DNA from 3 places in the Salipaludibacillus agaradhaerens genome. Region 1 is predicted to be linked to each of the others. Evidence: riboswitches for the same ligand, from Rfam matches in the RefSeq annotation. Region 1 holds a riboswitch; each other region holds the start of a gene.
The links. Region 1 has a riboswitch for cyclic di-GMP ahead of BK581_RS14585 (pyridoxal phosphate-dependent decarboxylase family protein). Riboswitches for the same ligand answer to the same signal wherever they lie in the genome.
Positions count from the first base shown of each region.

Region 2: another riboswitch for cyclic di-GMP. It lies ahead of sda (sporulation histidine kinase inhibitor Sda); the one in region 1 lies ahead of BK581_RS14585 (pyridoxal phosphate-dependent decarboxylase family protein).
Region 3: another riboswitch for cyclic di-GMP. It lies ahead of BK581_RS19930 (anti-repressor SinI family protein); the one in region 1 lies ahead of BK581_RS14585 (pyridoxal phosphate-dependent decarboxylase family protein).

Region 1 covers NZ_KV917378.1:3,120,720-3,124,271, reverse strand. The annotation lists gene BK581_RS14590 (glutamine--tRNA ligase/YqeY domain fusion protein) at 1-1,175, opposite strand, end outside; cyclic di-GMP riboswitch class I at 1,558-1,645, shown strand; gene BK581_RS14585 (pyridoxal phosphate-dependent decarboxylase family protein) at 1,733-3,391, shown strand; gene BK581_RS14580 (methyl-accepting chemotaxis protein) at 3,385-3,552, shown strand, end outside.
Region 2 covers NZ_KV917378.1:641,885-645,436, reverse strand. The annotation lists gene BK581_RS02975 (glutathione peroxidase) at 1-36, opposite strand, end outside; gene BK581_RS02970 (3'-5' exonuclease) at 144-749, opposite strand; cyclic di-GMP riboswitch class II at 1,375-1,457, shown strand; gene sda (sporulation histidine kinase inhibitor Sda) at 1,480-1,686, shown strand; gene BK581_RS02960 (YozQ family protein) at 1,783-1,956, shown strand; gene BK581_RS02955 (arginine deiminase) at 2,164-3,396, shown strand.
Region 3 covers NZ_KV917378.1:1,896,184-1,899,735, reverse strand. The annotation lists gene BK581_RS09005 (VOC family protein) at 52-390, opposite strand; gene BK581_RS09000 (LysR family transcriptional regulator) at 526-1,428, shown strand; cyclic di-GMP riboswitch class I at 2,329-2,423, shown strand; gene BK581_RS19930 (anti-repressor SinI family protein) at 2,458-2,622, shown strand; gene BK581_RS08990 (N-acetylmuramoyl-L-alanine amidase) at 2,817-3,552, shown strand, end outside.

The DNA of each region.
Region 1 (3,552 bases):
TCACTTTGCTCAATATAAATTTCCCGTGAAAAAGGAATTTGCCGTGTCCCCATCGTTTCATTCTCAGGATTAACCTCAGCATCCAACCACTCCACTTCCCCTTCTGGATAGTTCGTAATGACTACTTTCAAGGGTTTTAAAACGGACATCGTGCGCGGTGATTGTAATTTTAAATCTTCACGAACAAAATGCTCTAGCATGCGTACGTCTACAAGATTGTCCGCTTTACTTACACCGATCTCGCGGCAAAATGTTTTAATAGAATCAGCGGTAAATCCACGGCGTCTTAGGCCTGACAGGGTAGGCATTCGCGGATCGTCCCAGCCATCCACATAGCCTTCATCCACGAGCTGTTTCAATTTACGCTTACTCATGACCGTATTTGTCAAATTCAACCGAGCAAATTCAATTTGCTTTGGCGTACCTTCTATTTCTGTATGTTCCACTACCCAGTCATACAATGGCCGCTGATCCTCAAACTCTAACGTACAAATGGAATGTGTTACACCTTCAATGGCATCTTCAAGTGGGTGCGCATAGGAATACATTGGATAAATACACCACTTGTCACCGGTATTATGATGTTCAGTATGAGAAATTCGGTAAATGACAGGATCTCGCAAGTTAATGTTCGGTGATGACATGTCTATTTTAGCCCGAAGCACCTTTTCTCCATTGGCAAATTCACCTTTTCTCATCTTTTCGAAAAGTGCAAGGTTTTCGTCAACACTCCTGCTTCGTGACTCACTTTCTTTACCTGGCTCAGTTAAGGTACCCCGATACTGGCGGATTTCTTCCTGTGTTAAATCTTCTACATATGCGAGGCCTTTCTTAATGAGCAATACGGCACGTTCATACATCTCTTCAAAGTAATTAGACGCATAAAATAAACCGTCCCATTCATAACCAAGCCACTGAATATCTTGTTTAATGGCATCCACAAACTCTTGGTCTTCTTTCAATGGATTTGTATCGTCAAACCGAAGATTCGTCTTGCCGTTAAAAGCATCTGCCAACTCAAAGTTTAAGACGATTGATTTGGCGTGACCGATGTGCAAATAGCCATTTGGTTCTGGTGGGAACCGTGTCACTACATGCTCGTAGGTTCCTTCATCCAAGTCCTCTTGCACAATATACTTAATGAAATGTGATGAATTATTTACATTTTCACTCATGTCTCTACACCTTTCTATCACAAAAGTTCTGTTCATGATTACCATCTTTAAAATAGTCTACATTTTTAGAGCCACTTTATTAACATCGATACGACTGAGCAGTCGACAAAAGTAACTAATCTGTTTAAATAACATGTCTATTATTCGTTATATCATAAATAAGACTGGATATCTATGGATGACCTTACTTTTCACTCGTTGCGTAATTTCATTTATTTCTTTTTTGTAGCCATCCCCTCTGAAAGGCCTAATCATTCACTAATTATCCATGACCTAAAGATAGGACTTACAAGCATTTAATGGCATATTTTGTGACAAATGTGTAAATGTATTGATTACTTTAGTCCTATTGTGATACTTTTAATTATGTTCAATATAACACAATAATAATGGGCAAACCTGTTGAAAAACAGGGACGCAAAGCTCCAGGTCTAACGCTTTTAAAAAGTTAAGATGGCTGAGTTGCTTAACATATTAGCGTTTTACGTATGTTACCGGACCCCCATTATTAAAGTGGGGATTTTTTTATGTTTAAAAATATGATTGGAGGTTACTGAATGAAATCACTTAATGACGTGCAAAAGCTTTTCCCTAGTGAAGATGGCAATCGTGAAAGCAGAGAGAATTTCCTGCAATTAATTACCACTCTTCTAGAAAAAATGGATGGGATGAAGCGTCCAGATTACGCTAGTTTAGGACATGAGAAACAGCGTGAAACAAATTTTTATCAGCAGCTCATCCAAACAGCTGAAGTCCCCCTACAGGGTGAAAGTCTGTCTCACTTAGTAGACAGTATGACAAGCTTAATGACAGGGCACCCCTATCATTCCCGATACTTTTTGACGAATGTCCTTCCGATGGCAAGTATTCCCGGACTCATAGGTCAACTAACAGCCTCCCTATTGAATGGGAATAATTTATGGGATGTTTATGGTCCGGCCGGTGCGGAGGCAGAAACGAAAGTCATTGCCATGATGTCACGTATTGCTGGCTTTGATGTCAATGAGAGCTGGGGATATACAACATGGGGTGGACAAGGAGCTGTCTTTACGGGACTCCGCCTTGCTATTGCAAAACATTGTCCTGATGCAGTGGAGCACGGTGTTCCTGATAATCTGTATGTGTTCTCCTCTGAGCAAGCCCATTATAGTTTAATTAAATCAGCTGAAGCCACTGGTATTGGACGAAGCCATGTGATTAAGGTTCGTACAAAGCGAGATCACGCCATGGACGAACAAGATCTTGCCTCTAAAATGGCAAAAGTGATTGAAGAAGGAGGTAAACCTGTTTACGTTGTGGCTACAACTGGTACAACTGATAACTTTGGTATTGACAATATTCAGGCAATCAAAGATACGACAAATGCCCTTACAGATATGCATGGCTTACCTCCTGTTCATATTCATGCTGACTCAGCTCTCGGAGGATTCTATGCCTTTTTTAACGCGTACGATTTTAAGGTAAATCCGTTAAACTTTGAAGAAAAGGTGCTTACTGGATTGCAGATAATCACCTCTAAAATGCAGCATTTACACTTAGCTGACAGCTTATGTTTTGATTTCCAAAAGCTCGGTCAAACACCTTATGCAACCAGTCTTTTCTTAGTGAAAAACAAAGAAGATTTGTCATTAATTGATTTAGATGCTGCCGAATCACCATATGTCGGTGACAGAGGTTACGGTGACTATCACACAAGCTACACATTAGAATGCTCACGAATGGCCAGCTCCATTGCCATTATGGCAGCGTTACAACTTTTCGGGGTAGAAGGTTATCAAATACTGTTGGCTAACTATGTAAGAGTCAATCTTGTTTTTCGAGAAAAGCTTCAAGCAACTTTACCTGAGTTATGTGTCACGAATCCATTAAACCCCGGTCCTGTGACAGCCTTTAGGCTGTATAGCAAGACTAACAATTGGGAAATGGAAGTAGAGGGCCAGTTAACGAAAGAACAAATAATGGAAACAAATAAAAGAAATGAAGCTCTCTTCGAATATTTCGGTGCCCATAGAGCCCGTATTTTCCTAGGTGACACAAAGAAATTTGATCTTGTCCCATGTAAAAATGATGGGGAATTGCAGCCGGTTTACGTCTCTAAGTTTTTTACGATCTCACCTTATACGGAAACAGATCACATTCCTGACGTGATCACCTTTATACAAGAAGCGGTAGAAGCAACTAAATCAACAGAAAGTGAGGTAACGTTCTCATGTTAAACGTTTCATCATCGTTATTTAAAAAGTTTCTTCTTGGTATTATGGGACCTATGATTCTCTTTGCTCTCATCTTTAGCAGTGTCATATATTACTTTTCCAGCCAGTTAATTGATGATTATGTGATTCCTAGCTTTGAAGACGCCTTGACAGTGAATATGAGC
Region 2 (3,552 bases), 2.5 Mb from region 1:
AGGCTTTTGTACAGTGAAATTATGAATTGTTGTCATTAGCGCGCTCCTCCTAAATAAACACTATTACACTATTTATATTTAATCACTTGAGAGGTTAATCTAGCAAGAAACATGCTTCGTTTCTTTGAACATAATTATTGTCTTCATTTTGCTAATTGTTTCTTTTTATTCATGGCCGGCGTCAGAGAAAGACCAGGTGAGAGGATACCGTTGTAAAGCTTGATTTTTTCAAAGAAAGCGTCGTTTTCAAAAGTATTATGTATTTCAGCTGCTTTTAGTACGATTTGTGCGGCTACTTGGGCATCTTCAAGAGCATGGTGATGATTAAATGTCATATCTAATTCAGCTGCTATCGTATTAAGCTTAAAATTGTAAAACTCAGGCCATGTTTTTTTCGCAATAGCCACGGTACAATTGTATAGCATTGAAGGGTAAGGCAAGCCAATAGCTTGTAAGGAGCTCTTTAAAACGCTTATATCAAAAGAAGCATTATGAGCTACGACTAAACTATTTTCAAAGTAATGAGCGAGATCAGACCAAACATCACTAAATAATGGGGCGTTCTTAACATCCTCCCATGTGATTCCATGGACTCTCTCACAAAAGGGATCAAAGTATGAATTTCTCGGTCTGATAAGTGTGTAAACTTCATCAACAATACAATCGTCAATAACTTGAACTAGTCCAATGGCGCAAGCACTATCACGTTGCCTGGAAGCTGTTTCAAAGTCAATCGCTATAAAATTCATTAAAAGCCTCCTAAAGAACATACGTTTCCTATAGAATATCAGCTCTATCGGCAAAATAAAAGGGGGACATTACATTCTGACTTAGAATTGGTCATATAGTGTTATCCGAACACCACTAACTTGGTTTACTTTGACACCGAATCATGACAGAGACACTGTCTATATTAATAACGGTAAGTTCGTAGCGACGTCACACCCTTTTATGCGAGTTGAGTCATGTTTTTCTTTTTTAATAACGGACATTTTTTATTAATTTACAATAATATTCGTTATATGGAGCGTGACATTGGATTATGACATTCATTCAGTTAACTAAATCTATTAAAAATTGGTATTATATTAACCAGGTAATAGTGAAAAGTAACAGTTTACATATTCTAATAATAAAAAATGCCTTTTAATGGGACTTATGACTACCCCTACGGCTTAATTATTCAAAAATAATGGGGCTATATTTAAGTTATTTCTCATCCTTTTGGACGATATTTCCCCAATTCATAAAAAAGTAAGTTAAATCACATTTTATTTACTATAAACTATGATATAATACCTTTTGATATTGGGATATTTTTGCATTACTAATATGAACAGTTAGTGAGTAGAGGCATAAAATTAAGGGATTTATACTACTTACGGGAGCGATGAAAAACTATTTGTAATTGGGCACTTGAATAGTTTGGAGCTGCTAGTGCAACCGACCTGAGTAAATAAAGAAGGGGAGGTTTGTACATTGACTTCATCAATTAAGCGTTTAAATAGCGATCAATTATTGGAAGTGTATACACATGCGAAAGAACTTGGCTTAGAAACAGAATTCATTAAAATACTTGAAAATGAATTAGAAAGTAGAAAAATATATACTAAAAGCCATACACCTACAACACCTAATTGTCGTAAAATAAACCATGTGGTAAGTAAAACTCATTACTCCAGTTAATGTCACAAATACCGTTTACTTTTCTCCTAACTGTTCGCATAGTTTTCTTTACTTGCTTTCATACTAGTTATAAAACCAAGTAAGGAAGGTGATTTTATGCGAAAAAAGAGTAACCTTACAGGACATGTCGTGGGGGATAGGCACTTCCATTATGAAGATGACAAAAAAAAGGATGAGTTTTCTAGTGGTGTGTCAACGGTTCATGAACAACTGGAAGATAGTTATAACGTTGGAACAGTCGATCATAAGAAAACGGATAATAACAAATAATGATTCACTGATCTTAATCTCATTTTTTTAGCTTAACTGTTATCTTTTATTACCTCCATTTATAGCGGAGGTAATTTTTGGTTTTAAGATGTTTATAATAAAACATTATCGGAAGGTTATTTAACGATTATCGCGCAAATAATGTTAAGAGGGTATAATTAAGGTATATTTCTTAAAATTAGATAAGTCAGAAAGGAAGATTAGTTTATGACAACTCCCTTTAGGATTTTTTCAGAAATTAATGAGTTAGAGAAAGTGATTGTGCATCGGCCCGGAAAAGAAATAGAAAACCTATCCCCAGAGTATATGGAAGAATTATTGTTTGATGATATTCCTAATTTAAGAATTGCGCAACGTGAACACGATGAATTTGTAAAAGCTTTATCATCAAAAGGGGCAGAGGTCGTCTATTTAACAGATATGGCTACGGAAGCGCTTAAAGAAGAACATGTCAGAAAAAAATTTATTACTGAATTTCTTCATGCCTCATTAAAACATTTGAGGTATGACAGCGGTATTTATTATAGCTTAGAAGAATTTCTAGTATCTAAACCACCTGCTGAACTCGTTGAAACAGTGATTAGTGGCGTTAGAAGAAATGAAGTGGATGTGAAATCGGAATACTTGATGGCTGAGATGATTAATCATGATTTTCCGTTTTATTTAGATCCTTTACCAAACATGTATTTCACTAGAGACCCCGCAGCTATCATTGGTGAGTCTATTTCCTTAAATTTAATGGACCAAAAGGCTCGCAAGAATGAGACGCTATTCTTAAAATATATCGTAAAACATTCCCATGATTATGTTAATAAAGATATACCTATTATTTATGATAAGGACGATGGTTTTCCTATTGAAGCAGGTGATATTCTCATCTTATCACCGGATGTTATAGCAATTGGTATTAGTGCACGTACAAGTCCCCATGCCATAGAAAAATTATTTAGAAATTTAAGAACACTGAAAACAGGCTTTAAGAAAGTAATTGCGATTCAAATACCGAAAAAAAGAGCTTTTATGCATTTAGATACCGTTTTTACACAAGTTGATATTGACAAATTTACGATTCATCCCACTGTGATGAAAATTGCCGCGGAAATGGACATTTACATCCTTCAAGAGAATAAAGACGGTGAGATCGAAGTAGAAAAAAGAAATGACTTAACAAAAACACTTAAAGAATGTCTTGCACTTGAAGAGGTGACACTTATACCAGTCGGAGACGGTCAAGCTATTGAAGCGGCACGAGAACAATGGAATGACGGCAGTAATACATTTGCCCTTGCTCCAGGGACAATCATCACATATGATCGAAATTATGTCACAAACGATACGTTAAGAGCGCACGGGATTAATGTGATTGAAGTTCCCAGTTCCGAATTAGCAAGAGGTCGTGGAGGACCGCGTTGTATGACGATGCCATTAAAACGAAAGTAATGTATTCCTCCCCTATGCGTCATTTTAATATATGATTGTTCTTAAAAACGAGAGGCATCGTGTAAATAAGTATAAAGCTGTCGTGTAACACCAAATCTTGCTTGAATTGTGAGATGAAAATTGAGATAATAGCTGTTGGTTTAAAAAGAGGATCTC
Region 3 (3,552 bases), 1.2 Mb from region 1:
ATAACATCTCTCCTTTTCAAACTTATAAAAAGTTATTGAATGTTTGTTGTGTCAGCTGAAAACCTCAACAGTAAATCCACCAGGTGCTTTAACATAGAAAGTCCAACGATGAGTCCTTCTTGGCGGTTTTACATTATAACCATCATCCTTTAACCGTTGATTGATTTCATTTACATGCTCTTGGCTCTCCTGTTCAAAACCTATATGAAAAGACTTGGGGTAGTTGTCATTGGAACCTTTCATTAAGGCGAGCAAAAATCCATCTTCATCGACCATTATAGCGAATGAATCGCTATGATTACCTTTGGTCTGAACGTTAAAATATTTTTCGAAAAATTTACGAGTAGCATTAACGTCAGTGACAGTAAGATTCATGTGGTTTAGTTTCATCGATTACACCTCCTTCTTGCAAGTAAAATCTGTTGTTATCTTGTAATAATTATCTTATGATAAACAATAAATAAATTAAAATATATATATTTATATAAATATATAACCTTGAGTATATTAATAGGAGGAGCACAAATGGAACTGTTGCAACTACAATATTTTCGAATTGTTGCCAGGTTAGAACATATGACAAAAGCGGCGCAAGAAATTCACATTGCGCAACCCGCTCTTAGTAAAACCATTGCCCGATTGGAAGAGGATTTGGGTGTACCATTATTTGACCGTAAGGGAAGGAATATCCGACTCAATTCGTTTGGAAAGGTATTTTTGAAAAAAGTGGAGATTGCACTTTCAGCACTTGATGAAGGGAGACAAGAAGTCGAGGATCTTGCGGGGATGGAACGAGGGCGTGTTTATTTATCAACAACCACTCATAAATGCTTTTCTGACCTCATAGGCTCTTTCATATCGGAGCATCCTGATATTAAACTCCAAATCAGCCAAGCTTCAACATACGAAAAGGTGAAACAACTAAGAAATGGCGATATCGATTTTTGCATTACTTTTCCACCACTTGAAGTGGAGGGAATAAGCGGGCAATCCTTTCTCACTGAAGAAATATTACTAGCTGTTCCTTTCACGCACCGATTCGCTAACCGGAATAGTGTTGACCTGAGCGAGTTATCTGACGATGCTTTTATAAGTATAAAAGATGGGAATCCGTTTCGGGCAATGACGGATGATTTTTGTAAAAAAGAAGGTTTTACTCCAAATGTAGTTTGTGAAGTTGACGAACTTTCTGCAATAAGTCATTTCGTTCGCACCGGTATTGGTGTTGCTTTTTTGCCAGAAACTTTAATAGAAGATAAAAATGTACCTTTTCGCCTTTTGCATATTGATAAGCCATTTTGTCAGCGTACCTACCAAATAGCATGGCTCGAAGATCGCTACTTGTCCATTGCGGCACGTAAATTTCAAGATTTTGTGTATCATTATTTTAGCGAATTTCGCAAACTAAACAATCAACCTTCACTTTAAGCAATTTTATCAGCCTGAGGCATAAGGAACCTGTTGATTATGAACAGTCAGGTTCCTATATTTTAATTTAAAAAGAAAATATTTTAAGGTCTTCTACACGATTATCCGAATACGCTAAAAATTTAAATCCGTGATAGTAGATACTGAAATGCCATTCATCTACTGCTTTTCCTACAGGGACTCTTCCATATTCCTGTCATATGAACTTCTTTTATAGACTGCCTGATAGTAATGGATTTAAGCAGTTACTTTTACAAGTTTAATTACAAGATTTTTTAGCGGAGTCGATTTCATAATGATGTTTTTAAAGCAATAACACGAATATTTAATATGCGGATGATAAAACGAACCTTCAATCAGTGGGTTTTTTGTTCTTCTCCCACTGATTGGTAAATGAATCAATCAGGACATTAGCCTCCGTTAGTTCCCGCCTAAATTGATTTACCTCTCTTCTCTATTTTGAGCTGGGAGCTTCACGGACGGTAAAAGTGACTGAAATGTAAGACGGCGACTCCCAGAGGATTAAGTGCAGTCTAAAGATCCACTTTTGCGAGGATTTACCGAGCAAAAGTTAGCTGAAGACAAGCCCTCGGGAAAGCGTCCGTTTGAAGTGAAGGTCACTTTCATGATTCGAATTTTGAATTGTGAAATTCATTCAGGACTTATACAAATAGAAATTATGTTACCATGGCTTCCGGAAAAAAAACGCAATGTAATACTTTATCTTTTATTGTCGAAATTACTATAAAAGGGAATAGACACTAAAAAAATAGATAAAAGAACTACTTTTTTTCTGTTTTTTAACTTGTATTTAACCTTGACTAGGTATACTTCAAATTACAGTTACACATCATGCTGATTCTCAAATGCTGTGACAATATTTTAAAATTAAACCTTCCTACTAGTTAAAGGCAAACCTGTTTAAAGATAGGGACGCAAAGTTACGGGTCTAAGGGTCATTTGCTTGTATGATCTATGATCGCCGGACCGCCTATTAGGCAAACGTGGGAAAGGAGGTCTAAGGAAGAGATGGAAAAGAAGTTACACTCTACCTTGGATAGAGAATGGGAGAGGCTAATAAGAGAAGCACGTCAAAGAGGATTAACACCTCATGATGTCCGTTGTTTTTTAGCAGAGAAACAGCGAGAAAAAAATGTATATGATATTAAACAAGTGAGTGGTGGTAACTCGTAAAAGACTATATGAGAGTTAGAAGTTGTATCTAAAGCTTTATTTTAAACGTTTATCGTTATGATAAGCGTTTTTTAATATGCTAACAACTTGATCACGCCTATTTGTTTCTACTTAAAGACACTTGTCCTGTCATTTTTAATGACGGTGCATTAACTATAGTGAGCGACAAAATGACATTTAAGGAGGCTCACCACATGGTAAGGATATTTATCGATCCCGGTCATGGTGGTTCTGACAGTGGAGCAACAGGGAATGGCTTAGTAGAAAAGGAAATTGTGCTTGATATTGCGATGAGGTTAAGAGAATTACTGAACATGTATCAAGGTGTTCAAATTAATATGAGTCGAGAGGATGACAGCTTCGTTTCACTATCAGAAAGGGCCGATATGGCGAATAGCTGGAATGCTGACTTTTTTGTTTCTATTCATACCAATGCAAGTGGTGGTGAAGGATTTGAATCGTACATTTGGAACGGTGAGGTGCCTGATCAAACGATAAGGTATCAACAGGTTATTCACGAAGCTATTATCAATGAAATTGATGTAGTTGACAGAGGTATGTTAAGCGCTAACTATGCAGTACTGAGAGAAACAACAATGTCGGCTCTTTTAACGGAAAACTTGTTTGTTGATAATGAAAGTGATGCCGAGAAATTGCGAGATGATGCCTTTTTAGACCGTATTGCACAAGGTCATGCAACCGGGATTGTGAACGCATTAAATATAGAAGAAAACGGATCAGATGGATCTGATGGTGATCAACCGACAAATGACACGATTGCGTCAGTGCAAGCGACATTAAATGAGCGTTACGGTTTAGCCATTGCCGTAGATAATATTTTCGGTCCAGAGACAAAAGGGGCACTATTACGAGGCTTCCAAACGGAGTTAAATGTTCAGTTTAATAGAAATATTCAGGTGGATGGCATTT